DNA from 3 places in the Nonomuraea rubra genome. Region 2 is predicted to be linked to each of the others. Evidence: predicted binding sites of a transcription regulator. Region 2 holds the regulator's gene; each other region holds the start of a gene.
The links. The regulator HrcA, encoded in region 2, represses chaperone genes, less so after heat shock. The targets are predictions, from matches to a motif close to TTGGCACTCTCNNNNNGAGAGTGCCAA.

Region 1 (5,000 bases), 1.5 Mb from region 2:
CGAGTCCAGGCCGGTGAGCTTGCCCTCGGCCCTGTCGAGCCGGGCGTCCACGCCGCTGAGCCTGGCCGTCAGGCGCTGCTCGCTCTCGCCGAGCTGCACGGCGAGGTGCTGGTCGGCCTCGTCGAGCCTGGTGGTCAGGCGCTGCTCGACGCCGGCCAGGCGGCCGGTGAGCGTCTCGTCGGCCTCCTTGAGCCGGCTGACGAGGCGCTCGTCGGCCTCCAGGAGGGCCGTGGCGAGCCGCTGGTCGGTCTCGTCGAGCCGGGTGCCGAGCCGCCGGTCCGTGTCGTCCAGGCGGGCGCTCAGCCGTTCGTCGGTCTCGTCGAGGCGGGTGGTGAGCCGCTCGTTCGTCTCGTCCAGCCGGGTGCTGAGCCGCTGGTCGGTGTCGGCGAGCCGGGCGGTGACGCTCTCGGACAGGTCGTTGACGACGTCCTCGACCCGGTCGGTGCGGCCGGCCAGCTCGGCCATCGACTTGTCGAGCCGGGTGAAGCGGCTGGCGGCGGCCTCCATGCTGGAGTTGAGGCCGGCCAGCTGCGCCGCGAAGTCGGACATGCCCTTGGTGATGCCGTCGGTGGTGTCGAGCACCGACTGCAGGCGCCTGAGCGCCTCCTCCACGCTCTCGCCCACCGTGCCCACGTCGGCCCACAGGCTCGGCAGCTCGGCCACCGGGGTGACCCGGGCGTCGACGTGGCCGACCTTCTCGCCCACGGCATCGACGTGGTCGCGTACGGCCTCCACGTGCTGCGCCAGGCCCTCCGCCCACATCGGTGGCTTGGCGGAGATCTCGTCCAGCCGCCCGCTGACCGTCTCCAGCGCCCCGCTGAGGCCGCCCAGCTCGCGCTCGCGCACCTCGCGCAGCAGCCACTCCATGCCTTCGAGCCGCTGGCGGATCTCGTCGAGCACGGCGCCCTGGGTGCGTTGCTCGTAGACATGGTCCTGGGCGGCACGCGCGAGCAGGTCTCGCATCCTCTTGGGGACGGCGTCGTAGCCGTTTGGAAGAAGGGCGGCGTGGTTGGAATGGTCCACCGAAAGCTCCTTCGCTCGCCGACGGTCTGCCGCGCAGCGGTGGGATAGGTCCGGTTTATCGTTGAAAGGTGAGAGCGCGGTCAACCGCAATGGGGCGGAGAACTCCTCGCCCGCCCACCTTAGCCTTTCGATCAAGGTCCGTCAGGGGTGAATTGAAAGATCGCCATTAACGTACGGATGGCCGGATTCGGCGATTCAGGCAGGTGGGGAGGGCTTGCACAGGATTACTGAGGGTTTGTCGGCAATTCTGGTGAGCATGATCACCATGGATTTGTCGCCCTTGAGGCGCAAATCGGTGCGCAGGCGCTCGATGTCCACGGCGGAGCCGCGCTTTTTGATGGTGACATTGCCGATTTGTCGCTCACGGAGGGCGGTGCGGAGCCTTTTCAGGGAAAAGGGAAGAATGTCATCCACTTCGTAGGCGGCGGCCCACGGGGTGTCCACCGGCTCGTCGGCCGTGACGTAGGCGATCATCGGGTCGAGCAGCCTGCCGCCGACCAACTCGGCCACCTCGCCGACCAGGTGCGCGCGGACGGCCGCACCGTCCGGCTCGTAGACGAAGCGGCCCGGCGCGCCGACCGGGGCCCGCACGCCGGTGGCGGTCATCGTGTGGCCGCCGGGCAGCAGGGTCGCCCGCCTGCCACCTCGGGACCCGGTCCACAGGGTGGCCTCCTTGACCTCCCCCTTGTACGAGATCCACTCCGCCTCGGCGCCCTCGGGGATGAACTCGTACGGGATGCCGGGGGCGACCTTGAGGCAGGCCAGGCGCGCCCGGGAGACCAGGTCCAGCACCACGGGCCAGGGCGGCGAGTAGGCCAGGGGGTCGAACGTCCGGCCCCGGCCCGTCCGCCTCGCAGGGTCGGCGAACAGCGCGTCGTAGTCCTCCGGCCGGACGTCCGCCGCGTCCGCCACGGTCACCGTGACCCGGTCGGCCAGCCCGAACTCCTCCGCGTTGGCCCTGGCCACCGCGACGGTCAGCGGGTCGGTGTCCACGGCGGCCACGGTGCAGCCGGCGCGGGCCAGCGCGAGCAGGTCGCCGCCGACGCCGCAGCACGCGTCCACGACCCGGGGCGCCCGCGCGCCGTGCAGGTCGAGCAGGCGGCGGGCACGGTGCGCGGCCACCTCCGCCCTCGTGGACTGCTCCAGGCCGTGCGGCGTGAAGAACATCCGCCCGGCGTCCGCGCCGAACTTGGCCCTGGCCCGCTCCCTGAGCCCGGCCTGGGTGAGCGCCGCCGAGGTGAGCGCCGCGTCGTACGTCCTGCGCAACGTGGTGGCGGCGACGACCGGGTCGGCGCCCGCCAGCTCCCCGGCCTCCGCCAGCGCGCGCCTGCCGCGCGGGGTCAGCAACTCGGTGAAGGCGTCGAGGTCCACGTCATCTGACGTTAGCGGCACGCGGGAGCGGGGTGGCCTCCGGGCGGCGCGGCGGCGGCCGGGAGGTTCACGCACGTGGAAGACTCGACCATGCCGGGGGCCTGATCGCTCTCAGCAGACGCGTTCGTGTTGACTGTCAAGCCCCTCTTGCATATGTTTCCTGTTGGCACTCTCCCCTTGAGAGTGCCAACGTGCGACGAGGCAGGTCTGACACCCGCGACGGCAGGCCCCGCTGGTCGCCTCTTCTAGATCATTCAAATCTGAAGGGGAGGTCCGATCGTGACGACCGCCACCAAGGTTCCCGTTAAGCCGCTCGGCGACCGCATTGTGGTCCAGCCGCTTGAGGCCGAGCAGACCACCGCTTCCGGCCTGGTCATCCCTGACACCGCCAAGGAGAAGCCGCAGGAGGGCAAGGTCCTCGCGGTGGGCCCGGGCAACTGGGACGAGGACGGCGACAAGCGGATTCCGCTCGACGTCTCTGAGGGCGACATCGTCCTCTACAGCAAGTACGGCGGCACCGAGGTCAAGTACGGCGGCGAGGAGTACCTCGTGCTCTCCGCCCGCGACGTTCTCGCGATCATCGAGAAGTAAGCCGGTTGTGTCGAGCCCCGGGCGCTCTTGAGGGCGGCCGGGGCTTTCGACGCTAGGAGAGGACTTTCAGCAATGGCGAAGATCCTGGAGTTCGACGAGGACGCCCGCCGCGCGCTCGAGCGCGGCGTGAACGCCCTCGCGGACGCCGTGAAGGTAACCCTCGGCCCGCGTGGCCGCAACGTCGTCATCGACAAGAAGTTCGGTGCGCCGACGATCACGAACGACGGTGTGACCATCGCTCGTGAGATCGAGCTGGAGGAGCGCTACGAGAACCTCGGCGCCCAGCTCGCCAAGGAAGTTGCCACCAAGACCAACGACATCGCGGGCGACGGCACCACCACCGCGACCGTCCTGGCCCAGGCCATGGTCCGCGAGGGCCTGCGCAACGTGGCCGCCGGCGCCTCGCCGCTGTCGCTCAAGCGCGGCATCGACAAGGCCGCCAAGGCCGTCAGCGACAAGCTGCTGGCCAGCGCCCGCGAGGTCGGCGACAAGAAGGAGATCGCCAATGTCGCGACGATCTCCGCGCAGGACGCGCAGATCGGCGGCCTGATCGCCGAGGCGTTCGACAAGGTGGGCAAGGACGGTGTGCTCACCGTCGAAGAGTCCAACGCCATGGGCATGGAGCTCGAGTTCACCGAGGGCATGCAGTTCGACAAGGGCTACCTGTCGGCCTACATGGTGACCGACCCCGAGCGGATGGAGTCCGTCCTCGAGGACGCCTACATCCTGCTCACCCAGGGCAAGATCTCCTCCATCGCGGACTTCCTGCCGCTGCTGGAGAAGATCGCCCAGACGAAGAAGCCGCTCCTCGTGGTCGCCGAGGACGTCGAGGGCGAGGCCCTGGCCGTCCTGGTCACCAACAAGATCCGCGGCACCTTCACCTCCGTGGCCGTCAAGGCCCCGGGCTTCGGCGACCGCCGCAAGGCGATGCTGCAGGACATGGCCATCCTCACCGGCGGCCAGGTCGTCAGCGAGGAGGTCGGCCTCAAGCTGGAGCACGTCGGTCTCGAGGTGCTCGGCACGGCCCGCCGCGTCGTCGTCACCAAGGACGCCACGACCATCGTCGACGGCGCCGGTGACGCGCAGGCCATCGAGGACCGCGTCAAGGAGATCAAGATTGCCATCGAGCAGTCCGACTCCGACTGGGACCGCGAGAAGCTGCAGGAGCGTCTGGCCAAGCTCGCCGGCGGTGTGTGCGTGCTGCGCGTCGGCGCCGCCACCGAGGTGGAGCTGAAGGAGAAGAAGCACCGCCTCGAGGACGCGATCTCCGCGACGCGCGCCGCGATCGAGGAGGGCATCGTCTCCGGCGGTGGCTCCGCGCTCATCCACATCTCGAAGGACCTCGACGACCTCGGCCTCACGGGCGACGAGGCCACGGGCGTCGGCATCGTCCGCCGCGCGCTGGTCGAGCCGGCCCGCTGGATCGCCGAGAACGCCGGTCTCGAGGGCTACGTGGTGACGCACAAGGTGGCCGAGCTGGAGGCCGGTCACGGCCTCAACGCCGCCACCGGCGAGTACGTGAACCTGCTCGACCAGGGCGTCATCGACCCGGTCAAGGTCACGCGCTCGGCCGTGCAGAACGCCGCTTCGATCGCGGGCATGCTGCTCACCACCGAGGCGCTCGTGGTGGACAAGCCCGAGGAGGAGGCCCCGGCCGCCGGCCAGGGTCACGGTCACGGCCACGGCCACTGACCGCGCCTTCCGTCCCGTTACGGCCCGCACCCGGAGGGGGTGCGGGCCGTACGGCGTTTCAGGGGCCGGGCCCTAGGCTGGGGAGCATGCGGTACGCGCGGGCTGTGGAGCGGTTGAGGATGCTGGCCGGGGCGTGCGAGCAGACCAGGCGGCTGCCGGCGGAGGAGCCGTTCCTGCGGGAGGCGCACGTGTTCGGCCCTCTGACGGAGGGGGCGGATCCGCTCGCCGAGATCGAGGTCGCCTTCGTGCTGAACCTGCCGCCGGAGGAGGTGGCCTGGGGCACGCACCCGCCGGGCACGGCGTGGCTGGTGGACTTCCTGCGG
Region 2 (5,000 bases):
TGCGCGTGGCGTCGTCGTCGGGCGGTGGCTGGGACGGGTCCTGGCTCATGGTGCCTCCGTAACGAAGTCGATCAGTTCCTCGACCCGGCCGAGCAGCTCCGGCTCCAGGTCCGTGTACGTCGAGACGGCGCCGAGAATCCGCCGCCACGCCTCCGCCGGCTCCATCCGCCAGCCCAGCGCGGCGATGACGCCTTCCTTCCACGGCACCCCGCGCGGCACCTCGGGCCAGGCGGGGATGCGCAGCACGGACGGCTTGACCGCCTGCCAGATGTCGATGTACGGGTGCCCCACCACGAGCACGTCCGGCGAGGTGATCCCGGCGGCGATCCTGCTCTCCTTGGACCCGGGCACCAGATGGTCGACCAGCACGCCCAGCCGGCGCCCGGGCTCGGGGCCGAACTCGGCCACGATGGCCGGCAGGTCGTCCACGCCCTCCAGGTACTCGACCACGACCCCCTCGACCCGCAGGTCATGGCCCCAGATCTTCTCCACGAGGGCGGCGTCGTGCACGCCCTCCACGTAGATCCGGCTCTGCCTGGCGACCCTGGCGCGCAATCCCTCCACGGCGATCGAGCCGGACGCGCTGCGCCTGGGCCCGGAGGCGGGGGCCGCCGCCGGCCGTACCAGCGTCACGGGCTTGCCGTCCAGCAGGAAGGCGGCGGGCGCGAGCGGGAACAGGCGGCGCTTGCCGAACCGGTCTTCCAGCGTGACGGCCTCCTTGTCGCAGGCCACCACGGCGCCGCAGAAGCCGCTGTCGGCGTCCTCGACGACGAGGTCCGGCTCGGCGGGCACTTTCGGGATCTTCCCCTTGCCCGGCCGCCGCCAATTTCCCGCCAGTACATCGCCCTCGTACACACGGGGACCGTAGCAAATCACCCGCCGACCGCAAGGCGCTTGCGCGCACCGCTGCGCCGGACCAGGACGGTGATGGTGCCGCCGATCGCGAGGAGCAGCCCGGCTCCCGGGACCAGGAACAGGGCGGCGAGCCCGCCGGTGATGCCGCCCACGGCGGAGAAGGCGTCGCGGCCCACGCCGTACCTGACGGTGGCCTGTTCCTGGTTGGTGCAGGTGAGCTGGTAGTCGCCCTTGGCGGGCGCGTTGATCACGAGGAACTGCTCCCACACGGCGCCTCCCACCGTGACCTTCTGGGATCCCGTGGTCTTGGCGAGCCTCGCCTGCCCGGGGCCGCCGGTAATGGCGCAGTCGTAGCTGACCTGGGTGTCGCTGGCGATGTACACGCCGGGCTTCTCGGCCGGGTCGATCGGCACCGTGACACTTTCGCCGGACGCGAACGTCCTGGTCGGGGCCAGGTCGGACACGCTGCTCACCACGCCGCCGGTGAACATGAGCGCCCCGGCCACCCCGCACGCCAGAAACACGCCCCAGACCGCCGCGAGCCACCACAAACTGGGCTTTATGGCTTTGGGGTTGATTCGTGGAGGAAATTGGGCTTGTTGGCCGTATTGTCCGTACTGAGGTGGCGGGCCGAACTGGGTGGCTCCGCCGTACTGCGGCGGGACCGGCCCGGGCTGCGGCCCGGACGGCGGCTGCCAGTGCGGAGGAGGCGCCTGGCCCGGGCCGGGCTGCGAGCCGGGTTGGGGACCGTAACCCGGCTGGGACCCCGGCTGCGGGCCGTACTGGGGAGGCTGCGGCTGACCGTGGTAGGGACCCTGCCCAGGCGGGGGGCCGTACGACGGGGGCCGGGATTCGTCGGTCATATGGGCAAGTGTGAGGCCTGTCGCTTCCAAGAAGCTAGAAGCAGGATGTGGGACGCGGTGTTATCGCACCTTGTGGGCGAGAGCCGTACACTTGGCACTCGGGAACACAGAGTGCTAGACCTCGCGTTCCTGATATGGACAGAGGCAGGAGGTGAGCACGTGCTCGACGATAGGAAACTGGCGGTGCTCCGCGCCATTGTCGAAGACTACGTGTCCACCAACGAACCGGTGGGCTCCAAGGCACTCGCCGAGCGCCACAATCTGAAGGTCTCCCCGGCGACGGTCAGGAACGACATGGCCGCGCTGGAGGAGGAAGGCTACATCACCCAGCCGCACACCAGCGCGGGCCGCGTGCCGACGGACAAGGGATACCGCTTGTTCGTCGACCGGCTCTCGCAGGTCAAGCCGCTGTCGGGAGCCGAGCGCAGGGCGATCGAGACCTTCCTGGCCGGCGCGGTCGACCTCGACGACGTGGTGACCCGCACCGTCCGGCTGCTCGCGCAGCTGACCAGGCAGGTGGCGGTCGTGCAGTACCCGACGCTGACCCGTTCCACCGTGAGGCACGTCGAGCTGGTCCCGCTCAGCGACCGGCGGGTCATGCTCGTGCTGATCACCAACACCGGCCGCGTCGAGCAGCGCGTGGTCGAGCTGCCGGAGGCGATCGACGACGCCCGGATCGCGCACCTGCGCGCCGTGCTCAACGCCTGCCTCGACGGCTGCGGCCTGAGCAACGTGCCCGAGCTGGTCGCCGATCTGCCCGAGCGGCTGGCTCACGAAGACCGGCCCGCCGCCGCGACGATCCTGTCCGTGCTGCTGGAGACGCTGGTCGAGCGGCACGACGAGAAGATCGTGTTCGCCGGCGCGGCCAACCTCGCCGGCGCCGACTTCGCCACCGGCCTGCGCGACGTGCTGGAGGCGCTGGAGGAGCAGGTCGTGCTCATGCGGCTGCTCGGCGAGACGACCAACGACACCCCGTCCGCGCTCACCGTGCGCATCGGCTCGGAAAACCCGTACCTGCGGGGGACATCCATCGTCGCGACCGGATACGGTTCTGGCGACAACCAACTGGCCCGGCTCGGTGTGCTGGGGCCGACCAGGATGGACTATCCCGTGACGATGGGCGCCGTACGCGCGGTGGCACGCTACGTCAGCCAGATCCTGGCTGCATCATAAGAGGTCGATAAGTGGCAAACAGCGACTACTACGCCACCCTCGGGGTGCGCCGTGACGCAAGTCAGGATGAGATCAAGAAGGCTTACCGCCGACTCGCCCGCGAGCTGCACCCCGACGTGAACCCCGATCCTGAGACCCAGGAGCGGTTCAAGGAGATCACGCAGGCCTACGAGGTGCTGTCCGACCCGAACAAGCGCCAGATGTACGACCTGGGTGGCGACCCCTTCGGCGGCGCGGGAGCGGCGGCCGGCGCCGGCGGCTTCGGCGCGGGCTTCCCGTTCAGCGACATCATGGACGCCTTCTTCGGCACCGCGACCGGCGCCAGAGGGCCGCGCTCGCGGGCCCGCAGGGGCCGCAACGCGACCATCCGGGTGGAGCTCGACCTGCGCGAGACCGCGTTCGGCACCACCCGCGAGCTGGTCGTCGACACGGCCGTGCTGTGCGAGGTCTGCCACGGCGCGGGCGCCGCGCCCGGCACCCACCCCGACACCTGTGACATGTGCAACGGGCGCGGCGAGATCTCCCAGGTCACCCGCTCGTTCCTGGGCCAGGTCATGACCTCGCGCCCGTGCCCGCAGTGCGGGGGCTTCGGCACGATCATCCGCCACCCCTGCCAGGAGTGCTCCGGCGACGGCCGCGTCCGCACCCGCCGTACGATCAAGGTCCGCATCCCGGCGGGCGTCGAGGACGGCACGCACATCCAGCTCGCCGGCGAGGGCGAGGTCGGCCCGGGTGGTGGCCCGCCCGGAGACCTGTTCCTCGAGATCGTCGAGCGCAACCACGAGATCTTCGAACGGCGCGGCGACGACCTCCACTGCACCGTCCAGATCCCGATGACGGCCGCCGCTCTCGGCACCATCCTCACGGTCGAGACCCTCGACGGCGCCGAAGAGGTGGACGTCCGCCCCGGCACGCAGTCCGGCCAGGTCATCACCATGTACGGCCGCGGCGTCCAGCGCCTCAACGAGTCCGGCAGGGGCGACCTGCTGATCCACGTCAACGTCGAGACCCCGACCCGCCTCGACACCGCGCAGGAGGACCTGCTGCGCGAGCTGGCCAAGCAGCGGGGCGAGGAGCGGCCGCCGGGCAAGTTCGCGCCGGGGCAGCAGGGCTTCTTCTCGCGGTTGCGCGACGCCTTCAACGGCCGGTGACGGTCCCGGTCTTCCTCGCTCAGGGTCTCGACGGCCCTGAGCTGACCCTCGACGGCCCCGAGGGGCGGCACGCGGCCTCCGTGCGCCGCCTGCGGCCCGGAGAGCGGGTCGACCTGACCGACGGCGCCGGCGCGGTGGCCGAGTGCGTCGTGCGCGAGACGCTGAAGGACGCGCTCCGCCTCGACGTGCTGCGCCGCTACGACGTCGAGGCGTCCAGGCCCAGGCTCGTCGTCGTCCAGGGGCTGCCCAAGGGCGACAGGGGCGAGCTGGCGGTCGAGATGATGACCGAGGCCGGCGTGGACGTCATCGTCCCGTGGGCCGCCGCGCGCAGCATCACGCAGTGGAAGGGCGACAAGGTCGCCAAGGCGCTGGGCCGCTGGCGTTCCACCGCCCGCGAGGCGGGCAAGCAGGCCCGCCGCTTCCACCTGCTCGAGGTGGCCGACCTGGCCTCCACCAGGCAGGTCGAACGGCTCCTGTCGGAGGCCGCGCTGGGGCTGGTGCTGCACGAGGAGGCGGCGGAGCCGCTGTCCGGCGTGCCGCTGCCCGCGGGCGGCGACATCGTGGTGGTCGTGGGGCCGGAGGGCGGCGTCTCGGAGGAGGAGCTGGCCGGGTTCAGGGCCGCGAAGGCGACGTCGGTGCTGCTCGGGCCGACGGTGCTGCGTACGTCCACGGCCGGGGTGGCCGCGGCGGCCGTGCTGCTCAGCCGTACGGGACGCTGGTAGGAGCCCGGCTCAGGGAGTGGTCTGGGAGTTGTCCAGCAGGGGGCTGGCCAGCTCGGTGGGCGTCTCCGTCACCTCGTCGGGAGGCGGGCACTCCTCGGGCGGGCACGCCGAGGGCTGCCCCGTGGCCGGCTCCTCCGCGGTCGGCGTGGGCGTGGGCGAGGCTTCGGGGCAGTCGGCGGGCGGCTCGGTCTGCTCGGCGAGCGGCGAGGGGCAGTCGGTCGGCGTCGGGCTGGGGG
Region 3 (5,000 bases), 9.5 Mb from region 2:
TGATCGCGGGGTCGCGGCTCGACCTGCTCGACGCGATGGAGGCGCTGGAGGCCGACAAGCCCGACCTGGCGCAGGCACTGGTGCTGCGCGACATCGTCCAGCTCGACTACAACGAGGTGGCCGAGCAGCTCAACATCCCGCTGGGCACGGCGAAATCCCGGATTCATCAGGCCCGCAAATACGTGCAGGGCGTGCTCGGTGAGGACTATCGCTGAGACTGCTTGTCTCGCATGTTGAGACGAGTGGTCATTTCGGGCACTTAAGCGGGTAGAGTCCATTTCAACAACTTCATATTGCTCATCCAGAGGGGTGGAGGGACCGGCCCTGCGAAGCCCCGGCAACCCTCCCGGCTTTCGACTCGCGACCTGGCGAGGCCGACCGGGACAAGGTGCCAATTCCGGTTCGCGGTCAAGGTGGCCGTGGGCGAAGATGAGGGAAGGCCTCGCTTCATGTCGCTCGACTTTGGTCCTGCCGTCGCTCTGTCCTGCCGCGAGTGCGGCGCCCGTTACCCGCTGGGCCCGAGCTTCGCGTGCCAGGAGTGTTTCGGGCCGCTGGAGGCGGCCTACGACTTCGGTGACGTGTCCCGCGCGGAGATCGAATCGGGTCCCGCGAACATCTGGCGTTACCGCTCGCTGCTGCCCGTTCCCGCGGACGTGGCCAGTAAGCCCAATATGAACCCCGGTTGGACGAAATTGGTCAAGGCCGGAAACCTGGGGCGCGCGCTCGGCATCAAGTCCCTTTACGTGAAGGATGACTCGGGCAACCCCACCCACTCCTTCAAGGACCGGGTCGTGGCCATGGCCGTCGAGGCGGCCCGCAACTTCGGTTTCCACACCCTTTCCTGCTCCTCCACGGGCAACCTGGCCGGCGCCGTCACCGCGGCCGCCGCGCGGGCCGGGCTCGACGCGTGCGTGTTCATCCCGGCCAACCTGGAGAAGGCCAAGATCGCCATGGCCCGCGTGTTCGGCGGGCGGCTGATCGGCATCGACGGCACGTACGACGAGGTCAACCGGTTCTGCTCGGAGCTGATCGGCGACCCCATGGGCGACAAGTGGGGCTTCGTCAACGTGAACCTGCGGCCCTACTACGCCGAGGGCTCCAAGACGCTCGCGTACGAGATCGCCGAGCAGCTCGGCTGGCGGCTGCCCGAGCAGATCATCATCCCCATCGCCTCCGGCTCCCAGCTCACGAAGATCGACAAGGGCTTCAAGGAGCTGGTGAGGCTGGGCCTGGTGGAGGACACCCCGTACAAGGTCTTCGGGGCCCAGGCCCTCGGGTGCTCGCCCGTGTCCACGGCCTACAAGGCGGGGCACGACGTCGTGCAGCCGGTCAAGCCCGACACCATCGCCAAGTCGCTGGCCATCGGCAACCCCGCCGACGGGCCGTACGTGCTGGACATCGCCCGGCGTACCGGAGGCGGCGTCGAGGACGTCACGGACGCCGAGATCGTGGCCGCGATGAAGCTGCTGGCCTCGACGGAAGGCATTTTCGCCGAGACCGCCGGCGGGGTCACCGTCGGCGTGCTGAAGAAGCTCACCGAGAGCGGGGTGCTCGACCCCGAGGCGGAGACCGTGGTGCTCAACACCGGCGACGGGCTCAAGACGCTCGACGTGCTCACCGGTGAGGCCGTCGAGCCCACCGCCGTGATCAAGCCCTCTCTCGACGCGTTCCGCGCGACTGTCTGACAACCAGGAAAGGCGATTAGAACCATGAGCGTTTCTGTGCGGATTCCCACCATTCTGCGCACGTACACCGGGGGGAACGCGGAGGTCAGTGGCGAAGGCGCGACTCTTCGTGACGTGCTCGCCAAGCTCGACTCCGACTACCCGGGGATCGGCGCGAGAATTCTGGATGAATCGGGCAAGATTCGTCGTTTCGTCAACGTTTACGTTGGGGAAGAGGACGTCCGTTTCGCCGAAGGCCTCGACACGCCGGCCCCTGAGGGCACTCAGATCTCCATCATCCCGGCGGTCGCCGGCGGCTGAGCCCCGGAGACCTACCCACTTGAAGGCGCCCCTAGTGGGCGCCTTCTCCTTTTCCCTGGCAATTCAACGTTGAACCACCTGTACTGCGAAGAAATAGGCAGTTTGCGGATTGACTCTGTTGCCAAACCCCGTGCCACAGGTATGGTCGAGGGCGATCGTCTGGCTGCTTTTCCGTTAAGTCATACGATTACAGGTCCCGCGGAGGAATGGGCGAGATCTGGGAGACCAGTAAGAGGAGTCGGAAGTGGCGCAGGGCACCGTCAAGTGGTTCAACGCGGACAAGGGCTACGGCTTCATCGCGGTAGACGGTGGTAAGGATGTATTCGTCCATTACTCAGCGATCATGATGGACGGGTACCGCTCTCTCGAACAGGGGCAGCGTGTCGAGTTCGAGATCACGCAGGGCCAGAAGGGGCCGCAGGCGGAGTCCGTCCGCACGGTCTGAACGTCCAAGCTGGTATGCACCGGGCGGGATCGCGCGGCAACGCAGTCCGCGCGAGCCGTCACCTCTCTTTCGCCGACTCGCGTACGGCGAGCCGCTCCGCGCGGCTCGCCGTACCGACTGATTGACCTGGGCGGGAATGCCGGGCGGGGTGGCGTTCGCTTGCACTCGGCAGGGTAGAGTGCTAAACAGTTCGTTGGCACTCTGTGCAGCAGAGTGCCAACACCGGATCGAGACGATGGGGTCTGCCGAACGGAGATGCTGACCCATGCCGTCGCGGGCGTCGGCTCGGTCCACGACAAGCCACCCTGCATGTGGGAGGTCTAGCCTTATGGCAGCCAAGATGATCGCGTTTGACGAGGACGCCCGGCGCGGTCTCGAGCGCGGTATGAACCAGCTCGCCGACGCCGTCAAGGTGACCCTCGGCCCCAAGGGCCGCAACGTCGTGCTGGAGAAGAAGTGGGGCGCTCCCACGATCACCAACGACGGTGTGTCCATCGCCAAGGAGATCGAGCTCGAGGACCCGTGGGAGAAGATCGGCGCCGAGCTGGTCAAGGAAGTCGCCAAGAAGACGGACGACGTCGCGGGCGACGGCACCACGACCGCCACCGTGCTCGCCCAGGCGCTGGTGCGTGAGGGCCTGCGCAACGTCGCCGCCGGCGCCAACCCGATGGCCCTGAAGAAGGGCATCGAGGCGGCCGTCGAGCGCGTCAGCGAGGAGCTCTCCAAGCTGGCCAAGGACGTGGAGACCAAGGAGCAGATCGCTTCCACGGCCTCCATCTCCGCCGCCGACGCCGAGATCGGCTCGCTTATCGCCGAGGCGATGGACAAGGTCGGCAAGGAAGGCGTCATCACCGTCGAGGAGAGCAACACCTTCGGCCTGGAGCTCGAGCTCACCGAGGGCATGCGCTTCGACAAGGGCATGACGTCGATGTACTTCGTCACCGACTCGGACCGCATGGAGGCCGTGCTCGAGGACCCGTACATCCTGATCGTCAACAGCAAGGTCTCCGCCAACAAGGACCTGCTGCCGCTGCTCGACAAGGTCGTCCAGTCGGGCAAGCCGCTGCTGATCATCGCCGAGGACGTCGAGGGCGAGGCCCTGGCGACCCTGGTCGTGAACAAGATCCGCGGCCTGTTCCGCTCCGTCGCCGTCAAGGCGCCGGGCTTCGGTGACCGCCGCAAGGCGATGCTGAACGACATCGCGATCCTGACCGGTGGTCAGGTCATCGCCGAGGAGGTCGGCCTCAAGCTGGAGACCGCCACCCTCGACCTGCTGGGCCGCGCCCGCAAGGTGGTCGTGACCAAGGACGAGACCACGATCGTCGACGGTGCCGGTGACGCCGAGCAGATCTCCGGCCGGGTCAACGAGATCCGCGCCGAGATCGAGCGGACCGACTCCGACTACGACCGTGAGAAGCTCCAGGAGCGCCTGGCCAAGCTCGCCGGTGGCGTGGCGGTCATCAAGGCCGGTGCCGCGACCGAGGTCGAGCTGAAGGAGCGCAAGCACCGCATCGAGGACGCCGTGCGTAACGCCAAGGCGGCCGTCGAGGAGGGCATCGTGCCCGGCGGTGGCGTGGCGCTGCTGCAGGCGGGCGCGAAGGCGTTCGACAAGCTGGAGCTGAACGGCGACGAGGCCACCGGTGCCGCCATCGTGAAGAAGGCGCTGGAGGAGCCGCTCAAGCAGATCGCGGTCAACGCCGGTCTCGAGGGCGGCGTCGTGGTCGAGAAGGTGCGCAACCTCACCCCGGGTGAGGGCCTGAACGCGGCCTCCGGCGAGTACGTCAACATGTTCGAGTCGGGCATCATCGACCCGGCCAAGGTGACGCGCTCGGCGCTGCAGAACGCCGCCTCCATCGCGGCGCTGTTCCTGACGACCGAGGCCGTCATCGCCGAGAAGCCCGAGAAGACCCCCGCCGCCCCGGCCATGCCGGGCGGCGGCGACATGGACTTCTAGGTCTTTTCTCGCCGCGCGGACGAAGAGCGGCCCGGGTTTTTCCGGGCCGCTCTTGTTTTGTTTATCTGCTATTACGTTTCACAATTGATCGGTTACTTGGAGTGAGGGAAGGTGGTGGCGCTCACACCTCGACCGAAGGAGCAGATTGTGCTTTCCCGCCTATTCGGCATCGCCGCCCTGACGCTGGCCGCCGCGACCACCCTGGCCGTTCCCGCGCACGCCGACGACGACCTGACCGTGGTGACCGTTCCCGCCTACGACGCGGAGGACGCGGCCGACGAGGCCGCGGCGTACGCGGAGGACGACACCGACCTCGAATCCAAGCAGGCCGGCGACACCGGGGCCCGGGTGCACCTCGACGGCGAGTCGATGCCCGACATCCTGCTCCCGCGCGAGCTGCACATGCCGATCTGCGCGCCCGGGCCGGGGCTCGGCATCCCGCTGGTCGACCAGATCCTGCCGGGGCTCGTGGGCTGCCCGGCGGCCGCTCTGGGCCGCTGAGCCCCGGGCGCCTGACGCCGAGCCAGGCGCCCGGTGACGGGCTGCTCAGACGCCGTAGTAGCCGATGACGCTACCTCGGGCCAGGGTGTTGGCGGTGATGTTGAAGCCCACCACG

Region 1: a site for HrcA is predicted at 2,558-2,584, ahead of groES (co-chaperone GroES). Genes of this name have one in related genera too.
Region 3: a site for HrcA is predicted at 2,624-2,650, ahead of groL (chaperonin GroEL). Genes of this name have one in related genera too.

Annotation. Positions count from the first base shown of each region.
Region 1 covers NZ_JACHMI010000001.1:11,421,972-11,426,971, reverse strand. Annotated here, with positions in the region: gene HD593_RS52065 (apolipoprotein A1/A4/E domain-containing protein) at 1-1,023, opposite strand, end outside; gene HD593_RS52060 (class I SAM-dependent methyltransferase) at 1,219-2,394, opposite strand; gene groES (co-chaperone GroES) at 2,674-2,985, shown strand; gene groL (chaperonin GroEL) at 3,058-4,677, shown strand; gene HD593_RS52045 (DUF7711 family protein) at 4,764-5,000, shown strand, end outside.
Region 2 covers NZ_JACHMI010000001.1:9,934,705-9,939,704, reverse strand. Annotated here, with positions in the region: gene HD593_RS45265 (DUF4870 domain-containing protein) at 1-49, opposite strand, end outside; gene HD593_RS45260 (DUF3097 domain-containing protein) at 46-855, opposite strand; gene HD593_RS45255 (hypothetical protein) at 873-1,406, opposite strand; gene hrcA (heat-inducible transcriptional repressor HrcA) at 1,878-2,891, shown strand; gene dnaJ (molecular chaperone DnaJ) at 2,903-4,042, shown strand; gene HD593_RS45240 (16S rRNA (uracil(1498)-N(3))-methyltransferase) at 4,039-4,764, shown strand; gene HD593_RS45235 (hypothetical protein) at 4,774-5,000, opposite strand, start outside.
Region 3 covers NZ_JACHMI010000001.1:389,771-394,770, forward strand. Annotated here, with positions in the region: gene HD593_RS01815 (RNA polymerase sigma factor) at 1-215, shown strand, start outside; SAM riboswitch class I at 295-436, shown strand; gene thrC (threonine synthase) at 450-1,685, shown strand; gene HD593_RS01825 (MoaD/ThiS family protein) at 1,710-1,985, shown strand; gene HD593_RS01830 (cold-shock protein) at 2,230-2,430, shown strand; gene groL (chaperonin GroEL) at 2,759-4,384, shown strand; gene HD593_RS01840 (hypothetical protein) at 4,532-4,885, shown strand; gene HD593_RS01845 (YbhB/YbcL family Raf kinase inhibitor-like protein) at 4,931-5,000, opposite strand, start outside.